3 regions of the Rhizobium sp. N324 genome follow, and region 1 is predicted to be linked to each of the others. Evidence: predicted binding sites of a transcription regulator. Region 1 holds the regulator's gene; each other region holds the start of a gene.
What was found. The regulator LexA, encoded in region 1, represses DNA repair genes until DNA is damaged. The targets are predictions, from matches to a motif close to TGTTCNNNNTGTGTTCNG.
Positions count from the first base shown of each region.

Region 2: a site for LexA is predicted at 1,340-1,357, ahead of AMK05_RS01810 (YifB family Mg chelatase-like AAA ATPase). Genes of this name have one in related genera too.
Region 3: a site for LexA is predicted at 1,684-1,701, ahead of AMK05_RS08400 (DUF5680 domain-containing protein). Genes of this name have one in related genera too.

Region 1 covers NZ_CP013630.1:2,115,231-2,118,713, forward strand. The annotation lists gene AMK05_RS10245 (ComEC/Rec2 family competence protein) at 1-1,764, shown strand, start outside; gene lexA (transcriptional repressor LexA) at 1,745-2,464, opposite strand; gene AMK05_RS10255 (VOC family protein) at 2,661-3,483, shown strand, end outside.
Region 2 covers NZ_CP013630.1:368,695-372,177, forward strand. The annotation lists gene AMK05_RS01800 (ABC transporter permease) at 1-230, shown strand, start outside; gene gshB (glutathione synthase) at 317-1,264, shown strand; gene AMK05_RS01810 (YifB family Mg chelatase-like AAA ATPase) at 1,435-2,967, shown strand; gene AMK05_RS01815 (hypothetical protein) at 3,390-3,483, shown strand, end outside.
Region 3 covers NZ_CP013630.1:1,750,111-1,753,593, reverse strand. The annotation lists gene dnaE (DNA polymerase III subunit alpha) at 1-1,447, opposite strand, end outside; gene AMK05_RS08400 (DUF5680 domain-containing protein) at 1,874-2,338, shown strand; gene AMK05_RS08395 (ABC transporter ATP-binding protein) at 2,529-3,212, opposite strand; gene AMK05_RS08390 (lipoprotein-releasing ABC transporter permease subunit) at 3,227-3,483, opposite strand, start outside.

The DNA.
Region 1 (3,483 bases):
CCCGAACTCAATGACTTCTCCTTCGGCGCCTATTTCGACGGCATCGGCGCCAACGGCTTCTTCTACGGCGCCCCTGAGAAGGATTTGGCGGCGAGCCCGCAGGGTGCAAGGTCGCCGTCGGAAGCTATGCTCGAATGGCTTTACCGGTTGCGTAGCAGCATCGGCGACCGCATCAGGTCGATCCTGCCTGGTGATACCGGCGCCTTTGCCGCCGCCCTGGTGACCGACGAGCGGCGCGCCATCTCGAATGCGACGACGGAGGCGTTGCGCCAGTCTGGCCTTGCCCACATCGTCGCGATCTCGGGTCTCAACATGGCGCTGTCGGCCGGCATCTTCTTCGTCGGCTTCCGGATGCTGCTCAGCCTCTTTCCGGGCGTCGCCCAGGCCTATCCGACGAAGAAGATCGCCGCCGCAGGCGCGCTCACCGCCGTCACCGCCTATTACCTGATCTCCGGATTCGGGGTCTCGGCCGAACGCGCCTTCATCATGATGGCCATCATGCTGATCGCCGTCTTCTTCGATCGGCCGTCGATCAGCCTGCGCAATGTCGTTCTCTCGGCGCTTGTCATCATCGCCATTTCACCCTCCGAAGTGCTGGGCCCGAGCTTCCAGATGTCCTTTGCCGCGACATTGGCATTGGTATCGGGCTATCAGTTGTGGAAGGACCGGCGCGTCCGCGAAAACGCGTTGCTCAAGCTGCCGATCTTCCGGCCGGTCGTTGCGGTCGCCGGTTTCTTCGGTGGCGTCCTGCTGACCTCGCTGATCGGCGGTTTTTCCACGGCGCTGTTTTCGATCGAGCATTTTCATCGGTTGACGGCCTACGGCCTGCCGGCAAACCTCGCGACGATGCCGATCATCTCGTTCATCGTCATGCCGGCCGGGCTGCTGGCAATGTTGCTCATGCCGTTCGGCCTGGACGCTCCGCTCTGGGAGGTCGTCGGCTTCGGCCTCGATCTGGTGATCGCTGTCGCCAAGACGGTGTCCGGCTGGGGCGGCGATATCGGCGTCGGCCGTTTGCCCGCCTGGTATTTCGCCGTCGCCGTGGCCGGCTTCCTGCTGCTGACACTGCTGCGCACCCGGCTGCGCCATGCCGGCACATCGACCCTCGCCGTCTCGACGCTCTTCCTGCTGGTTCTGCCGGTCCCCCGGCCGCCGGATCTGGTGATTTCGGAGGATGGCAGTCTGGTCGCGCTCGTTGCAGTGGCGGCAATGGCTTCCAACCGCGAAAACCCGCCGGATTTCATTTTCGACCAGTGGCAGAGAGCACTGGTCCTGCCGACACATCATCCACCGAAGATGTTGGAAGGCCCTGCTATCCCGCCGGAGGGAGAAGACCGCCGCGTCAGGCTTTCCCACGATCAGCAGATCGAAGCGAGGACGGCGATGCGGGCGGCGGCGGGCGGTGAAACAAACCGCTTTTCCTGTGTCAAAAAGGCCTGGTGCACATCAAGGCTTGGCAATGGGCGCGTCGTCACCGTCATCGACAATGCCGCCTATCTCGGTCCGGCCTGCGATGCCTCCGATATCGTCGTCACGTCTGTCCGCCTGCGTTTCAATAGCTGCCGCTCGGGCGCGACGCTCTTTACCGGTGAGACGCTACGCAGGACCGGTTCCGTCGAGCTGCGCTTCGCGGACGCCGGCCTGGAGGTCGCAACCGCATTCGAGAGCCTGTCGCGGCCGTGGATACGCCATCGCGCCTATGACTGGCGCAGCAATAGTTTCGCCGAAACCGGCCCGTCCAGCGTCAGTGATAGCGGCGAATGAGACCGACGAGCTTGCCCTGCACCTTGACGCGGTCTGGCCCGAAGATCCGGGTCTCATAAGCCGGGTTGGCGGCTTCAAGCGCGATCGAGGCGCCCTTGCGGCGGAAGCGCTTCAGCGTCGCTTCCTCGTCATCGACGAGGGCGACGACGATGTCGCCGGGACTTGCCGTGCTGCCGTTGCGGATGATCACCGTGTCGCCGTCGAAGATGCCGGCGTCGATCATCGAATCGCCTTTGACCTCCAGCGCATAATGCTCACCCGAGCCGAGCATGTCGGCGGGAACGACGATGTCGTGGGTGTTGTTCTGGATCGCCGAAATCGGAACGCCGGCGGCGATTCGGCCCATGACCGGCACCGAGACCGAGTTGCCGTTGTCGGCGACGGGTTTTGCGGGTGCGGGGGCGGCGACCGGCTGGGGCTTGCCGAGGCTGCCCTCGATGACGCTCGGCGAAAAACCACGCCGGGGCTGAATGCTGGGGCTATAGGCCTCCGGAAGCTTGATGACCTCGAGCGCCCGGGCGCGGTTCGGTAGGCGGCGAATGAAGCCGCGTTCCTCAAGCGCCGTGATCAGGCGATGAATGCCGGATTTCGAGGCCAGATCCAGGGCGTCCTTCATCTCGTCGAAGGACGGTGGAACGCCGGATTCCTTCATGCGCTCATGAATGAAAAGGAGAAGCTCCTGTTGTTTGCGCGTGAGCATCGGCGTGTGACCCCTGATTGAAACAAATCCAGAACAGACACTATATGTTCCATATGTGTTCCGCAAGTAGCTAAATTTCCGTAAAACTTGGCGCCAACTCGTTGAGATTTTTATTTTCATTCGCCGGATCGGCGCCATGTCTTGCATTGAGGAAGGCGCCGTCGCACATCTCTTCGCAATTGCAGGAGGGGATATCATGAACACGAATTCCGCCAAGCCGCACCCACTGGATCATGTCGTGCTGCCGGTCGTCAATATCGATCTGGCGCGCGAAAGACTCGGCAAGCTCGGCTTCACCGTTGCGGCCGATGCCCGTCATCCCTTCGGAACGGAAAATGCCTGCGTCTTCTTCGCCGACAAGACCTATCTGGAGCCGCTCGGTATCGCGAGCGTCGAGGAGAGCGAGTCCTCGGCGCGGCAAGGCAATGTCTTCACCGCCCGCAACCGGGCCTTCCGCTTCCGTTGCGGCGATGAGGGGCTTTCGGCCGTGGTTTTCGGCACCGAGGATGCCGGCCTCGATCATCAAAGCTTCATTTCAGGCGGATTGAGCGCCGGCGAGATGCTGGAGTTCAGCCGGCTGATGAAAATGCCGGACGGTTCCAAAGGCATCGGCAGCTTCAAACTGGCCTTTGCCGCGGATCTGCGGGCACCCGATTTCTTTCTCTTCACCTGCCAACGCATCAATCCATTGCCGGCCGACCGCGGCGCGCTGGAGACACATGCCAATGGCGTGACCGGCATCGCCGAGATCGCGCTGTGCGCGCCTGATGCCTCCGCCTTCGCCGGTTTCGTCAGCCTTGTCATGGCGCAGTCGGCCGTCGAGAAAACCGGTTTCGGCGTCAATATCGCGGCGCCGAATGCGAAAATCAGCCTGATGACGCCGGAAGGGCTGGAGGCCTATTTCGAGTTTGCCGTCTCATCCGCCGACCGCGGCCTGCGCGGCCGGGCCATCCGCTTCACCGTCGCCGATCTTGCCGTGACAGAAGCGCATTTGGCTGCTAACGGAGTGACCTACACGC
Region 2 (3,483 bases), 1.7 Mb from region 1:
TGAATGCCATCGCCGCGGTCATCATCGGCGGCACCAGCCTGTCGGGCGGCAAGGGTTCGATCATCGGCACGCTGGTCGGTGCCTGCATTCTGCAGGTGTTGTCGACCGGATTGCAGCTGCTCGGCGCCGACGACAACATCAAGCCGATCGTCATCGGCGCCGTCATCGTGCTCGCCGTCATTCTCGACAGCTATCGCGGCCGGCTGATGCGGATCCTCGAAACACGGTAATCGGCTGGCGCCGGAAGCCCTTGATTGACCGTTGCGTTTGATACCGGGCCGACCTACATCTGTCCGGCATTAAGCGAGGGACGGAAATGGCCAAGATCACCAATGTAGCGGTCCAGATGGATCATGTCGCCGGCATCAATATTGCGGGCGACTCCACCTTCGCCATGAGCCTGGAAGCCCAGGCGCGCGGCTACCGGCTGTTCCATTACACGCCTGAACGCCTGAGCTTCCGCGACGGCAAGCTCTTTGCCAGCGTCGAGCCGATGCTGCTGAAGGACGTCAAGGGCGATCACTTCGAGCTCGGCGCGCCCGAGCGCGTCGATCTGTCCACAATGGATGTCGTGCTGCTGCGCCAGGATCCGCCCTTCGACATGGCCTATATCACCTCGACGCATCTGCTCGAGCGCATCCATCCGAAGACGCTCGTCGTCAACGATCCGGCCTGGGTGCGCAATTCGCCGGAAAAGATCTTCGTCACCGAATTTGCCGACCTGATGCCGAAGACGCTGATCACCAAGGATGCAGCCGAAATCCGCCGCTTCCGCGACGAGATGGGCGATATCATCCTCAAGCCGCTCTACGGCAATGGCGGCGCCGGCGTCTTCCATTCGACCCGCGACGACCGCAATCTCTCCTCACTGCTCGAAATGTTCGGCCAGCTTTTCCGCGAGCCCTTCATCGCCCAACAATATCTGCCGGACGTGCGCAAGGGCGACAAACGCATCATCCTGGTCGACGGCGAATTTGCCGGCGCCATCAACCGCGTGCCGGCCGAGCACGACAGCCGCTCCAACATGCATGTCGGCGGCCGCGCCGAGGCGACCGAACTGACGCCGCGCGAACAGGAAATCTGCGAGCGCATCGGCCCGGCGCTGAGGGAACGCGGCTTCCTGCTCGTCGGCATCGATGTGATCGGCGATTATATGACCGAGATCAACGTCACCTCTCCCACAGGCATCCGCGAGGTCAAAAAATTCGGCGGCGCCGATATCGCAGGCCTGCTCTGGGATGCGATCGAGCGCAAGCGCGGCTGAGCCGCCGCGACCCCATGCCCTGCTGTGATCGGGTACAACCCCGGTCACAGGATATATCCGGCTGCGTTCCTTGATTGTTCTTGTTTTATTCTCGCTTCCATGCCAGATTGCAACCGCTGGCCCTGAAGGGTTGCAGGCGGTATAAGAGTTGGCGGGCAAGGGGTGGGCATATGGTCGCGCGTGTCAGTACGGTGGCATTTCAGGGCATCGAAGGCGTGCCGGTCGAGGTCCAGGTCATGGTCGCGCCCGGCAAGATCGGCATGCAGATCGTCGGTCTGCCCGACAAGGCGGTGGCCGAAAGCCGGGAGCGGGTGCAGGCCGCCCTTCACGCCTCCGGCCTGTCGCTGCCGGGCAAGCGGGTCACCGTCAATCTGGCGCCCGCCGATCTGCCGAAAGAGGGCTCGCATTTCGATCTGCCGATCGCGCTTGCCCTGATGGCCGCACTCGGCGCCATTCCCGCCGATGCGCTGTCGGATTATGTCGTCGTTGGCGAGCTTAACCTCGACGGCACCATCGCCGCCATTTCAGGCGCTCTGCCGGCTGCCATCGGCGCCAATGCGCTCGGCAAGGGGCTGATCTGCCCGGCCGAAAGCGGCGCCGAGGCGGCCTGGGCCGGCGCCGAGGTCAATATTCTTGCCCCGCGCAGCCTGATTGCCCTTGCCAATCATTTCCGCGGCACCCAGGTCCTCACCCGGCCGGAAGCGTCGATCCGCGCCAATGCCGCCAATCTGCCGGATCTCGCCGAGATCAAGGGCCAGGAAAGCGCCAAGCGCGCGCTCGAAGTGGCGGCCGCCGGCGGCCACAATCTCTTGATGGTCGGCCCTCCCGGCTCCGGCAAGTCGATGCTGGCGGCACGGCTGCCGTCGATCCTGCCGCCGCTCTCGGCCGCCGAACTGCTTGAAGTGTCGATGGTCCATTCGATCGCCGGTCAGCTCACCGGCGGCAAGCTGTCCGATCGCCGCCCCTTCCGCACCCCGCATCATTCCGCCACCATGGCCGCCCTCGTCGGTGGCGGCATCCGCGCCCGGCCCGGCGAAGCCTCGCTCGCCCATCACGGCGTGCTCTTCCTCGACGAGTTTCCCGAGTTCACGCCGCAGGCGCTGGATGCGCTGCGCCAGCCGCTCGAAGGCGGCGAATGCGTCATTGCCCGCGCCAATCACCGCGTCTCCTATCCGGCCAAATTCCAGCTGATCGCGGCGATGAACCCCTGCCGCTGCGGCATGGCCGGCGAGCCCGGCCATACTTGCGCCCGCGGCCCGCGCTGTATGAGCGACTACCAGGCCCGCATCTCCGGCCCGCTGATGGATCGCATCGATATCCGCATCGATGTGCCGGCCGTCTCCGCCGCCGATCTCATCCGCCCGTTGGCCGCGGAAACCAGCGCCGACGTCGCCCGCCGCGTCGCCCGCGCCCGCGAACGCCAGCAAGAGCGCTTCGAGGCCGCCGGCGCCAAGGGCATCGGCACCAATGCCCGCTGCTCCACCTCGATGATCGAAAAACTCGCCGAACCCGACGCCGCCGGCCTGCAGCTCCTGCGCGACGCCGCCGAAAAAATGAAATTCTCCGCCCGCGGCTACCACCGCGTCCTCAAGGTCGCCCGCACCCTTGCCGATCTCGACGGCAAGGCGACCGTCGGACGTATACATCTTGCCGAAGCGATTTCTTACCGGATCGCGGGGGAGAGGCTGACGGCGGCGGCGTAAGCAGAGGGGCGGCTGCGCAGATATTTTGAAGTATTGGTCGGCCGCCTAGCGATGCGGATCGCGCTTGCGCTGCGGGCTGCTACTCAGCGACATTCCCACTGAGCGCTGCCGGATTATGAAATTACATCGCCGCCGGCGAACCCAAGCTTCGGGACGATTGATTGCTGCCATAGCGGGCGTGCTGCCGGCTGCGATCGCCGTTGGCACGGAGGCTGATCTGCCGCAAGTGGTGCCGAGGCTGCCTGAGATGCCGATTTGAGCGTCCCACTGTGTTGCTTATCCGTTAGGGGTAAGGGCTTCTCCTCACTTCGTCGCTCTTTACAAATATTAGCTTCGGCTGAAAAATTTCGAGAAGGATGTCGGTACGTTCGACATAGTCGATCGGAGGTAACGGATGAGAAAGCCTGTTGCCGGGGATGCTTATGAGTAACGAATATCCGGGCTCGAATGCCAAGCCCTTGGAAGTGCTAGACTTGGCAAATGCCTACTCTCGCGCTTCCAAACTCCTGTTCAGCA
Region 3 (3,483 bases), 370 kb from region 1:
CCTGGCCGTAGGGCATCTCCAGCACGCGGCCGACGTCGCGAAGGGCGGCGCGCGCCTGCAGCGAACCGAAGGTGATGATCTGCGCCACCTGCTCGCGGCCATACTTGGCCTGGACGTAGCGGATCACCTCTTCGCGGCGATCCTGGCAGAAGTCGATGTCGAAGTCCGGCATCGAGACGCGTTCCGGATTGAGGAAGCGTTCGAACAGCAGCGAAAACCGCAGCGGATCGACGTCGGTGATCGTCAAAGCGTAGGCGACCAGGGAACCTGCGCCCGAACCGCGGCCGGGACCGACCGGAATGTCGTGCTGCTTGGCCCATTTGATGAAGTCGGCAACGATCAGGAAGTAACCGGGAAAACGCATGCGTTCGATGACGCTGAGTTCGAAATCCAGCCGCTCGCGATATTCCTTCTCCTCGTAACCCGGCGACATGCCGAGCGTTGCAAGCCGCATGTCCAGCCCTTCCACAGCCTGGCGGCGCAGTTCGCTCGCCTCGGCGCGTTCGGCCTCCTCGGCATCGTCGGTCGCACCGGTGAAGCGCGGCAGGATCGGCTTTCGCGTCTTCAGCACGAAGGAACAGCGCCTGGCGATCTCGATCGTGTTCTCCAGCGCTTCCGGCAGATCGGCGAAGAGCTTGGCCATCTCCGCCCGGCTCTTCAGATAATGGTCCGGGGTCAGGCGAAAGCGGCTGTCGTCGGAGACGATGGCATTGTGGGCGACCGCCATCAGCGCATCATGGGCGTCGTAATCGTCGCGTGTGGGAAAGAAGGCCTCGTTGGTCGCGACCAGCGGCAGGTCATGGGTATATGCGAGGCCGACGATCTTCTGCTCGTGGCGTTTGTCATAGGTGCCATGCCGCTGCAATTCGACATAGAGCCTGTCGCCGAAGAGACGTTTCAGCGCCAGCAGCCGGGCCTCCCCCTGCGCGGTATGGCCCTCCCGGATCGCCGCGTCGACCGGCCCGGTCAGGGCGCCGGTCAGCGCGATCAGCCCTTCGGTGCCGGTCTCCTCGAGCCAGGAGGCACGGATATGGATCGTCTGGTTGCTTTCACCGCCGAGATAGGCGCGGCTGACGAGATCGACCAGCCGTTCGTAACCGGCATCCGTGGCGGCGAGAAGAACGATCGACGGGAGCTTGACCAGCGCCTGCTGGCCGCCGCGCTTTTCCGTTTCCAGCCCGTCTTCCATGTCGATCGAGACCTGGCAGCCGATGATCGGCTGCAGGCCTTCGTCCATCGCCTTCTGAGAGAATTCCAGCGCGATGAACAGATTGTTGGTGTCGGTGATGGCGATCGCCGGCTGGCTGTCGCCGGTCGCCTTGTAAAGGATCTTCTTCAGCGGCAAAGCGCCTTCGAGAAGCGAATAGGCGGAGTGGACCCTCAGGTGGATGAAGCCCGGCGTGCCGCCGGTCGCCTCACCCGTTGAACCCTTTGCCGTATCCGCCATGTCATGCCTTCCCAATCACCCGAATGAATCGGACGCATTGTCGGCATAGAGGGCGATGATGTCCAGAAGAAGTCCCGCGTCCGGACCGCATGTTTGCCATGCGGTCCCCTGAAAACTTTAGATCGCCATGACGATCAGCGAGAAGCTGGCAACGAACATTGCGATGGAGGTGAATGCTGCGATATCACGGATCATGTCAGTCATTTGGCTCTCCTTTACTCGTTATGTTTTCAATTTGTTCGATGTATGTTCCGTTGTCAACAGGAATCTTTTCCTTCGTTTTTGTGCTTGAAAACCAGCTCGGACATGCTGCGGGAACACCAGACCGCCTCTCGCGGCGCCCCCTTGCTTCCGAATTTGTTCTACTTTTGTTCTTTACATGCCGCAGGATATTTGCCAGCATCCAGCCGAGAGGAGAACGGCATCATGCTCGACATCGCCATGCTCAATGAATTCATCGTGGAGGCCAAGGCTGCCACCTATGTCGGCGGCGGCGTGCCGCGCGCGCCCTGCCGGCCAGGCGCCCACGATATCGGCTATGAGCGCGGCGACTGGCGCTATCTCGACAGTTACTTCGGCGGCACCGATTTCGCCGGACAGGAGGTTGTCTGGTTTGCCGGCGAGCCCGTCTGGGTGATGAATTATTTCGGCTGGATCGTCGCGCCGGAGGTCATCGACGGCGCTGCCGCCGGTGCGGTGATCAAGGCAGCACTTTCAACCATGTATCGGCAGGGGCGCTTTCTCGGCGGAATGGAATTCCACCACCCGCTCGGCCGCTATCTCGATCGCAGCGAAGGGAACTGCGAGCGGTTCAGCGGCAATGAATGCATCATGGTCGAGGGCCGGAAGGCCTATATGCTCGATTATCGCGGCGGGCTGGTCATTCCCTGATTGCAAGCCACATATTGGAGCATGATGTTACCCGAAAACCGCACACACTTTTCGGCATCATGCTCTCGCTGGTTGTTTTTATGCATGTCTTATCCCGGAACCGCTGCACACTTCCGGGCGACATGCATTAGAAGTTGTTTTTATGCATCTCGTTATCCCGGAACCGCTGTACACTTCCGGGCGACATGCATTAGAAATCGACGACCTTGCCATCCGAGATCGTCACGCGCCGGTCCATGCGGCGGGCGAGCTCGTGATTGTGGGTGGCAATGAGGGCCGCGAGGCCGGACTGGCGCACCAGCGCCTCCAGCGCATCGAAGACGTAGCTTGCCGTTTCCGGGTCGAGATTGCCGGTCGGCTCATCGGCAAGAAGCAAGCTCGGCGCATTGGCGACGGCGCGGGCAATCGCAACGCGCTGCTGCTCGCCACCGGAAAGCTCGCCGGGGCGATGGGCGCCACGATGGCCGATGCGCATATAATCGAGAAGCTGGCCGGCCCGTTCGCCGGCTTCCTTCCAGGCCAGCCCGGCGATCAGCTGCGGCATCATGATATTTTCGAGTGCGGAAAATTCCGGCAGCAGGTGGTGGAACTGGTAGACGAAGCCGATTTCGCTGCGGCGGATGGCGGTGCGTTTCTCATCGCTCAGGCCGTTGCAGGCATGGCCGTTGATCGTGACTTCACCGCCATCGGGATGTTCCAAGAGGCCTGCAAGATGCAGCAGGGTCGACTTGCCGGTGCCGGAGGGAGCGACGAGAGCGACGATCTCGCCCTTCGACAGCGAGAAATCCACGCTCTTCAGGATCGGGAGCAGCGTATCACCCTGCCCGTAATGGCGCTCGACGCCGGTAAGCTTGAGAACGACGTTGCGTTTCATGAAGGCGGCATTCCTTATTCGTAGCGCAGGGCCTGCACCGGATCGAGCCTGGAGGCGCGCCAGGCCGGGAAGATCGTCGCGATGAAGGAGAGCGTCAGCGCCATGACGACGATCGAGATGGTTTCGCTGAGCTGCATCTCGGCCGGCAACTGACTGAGGAAATAGACCTGCGGATTGAAGATCACCGTGCCTGAAATCCAGGAGAAGAACTGGCGGATGGATTCGATGTTGACGCAGACGAGCACACCAAGCAGCACGCCGGCCATGGTGC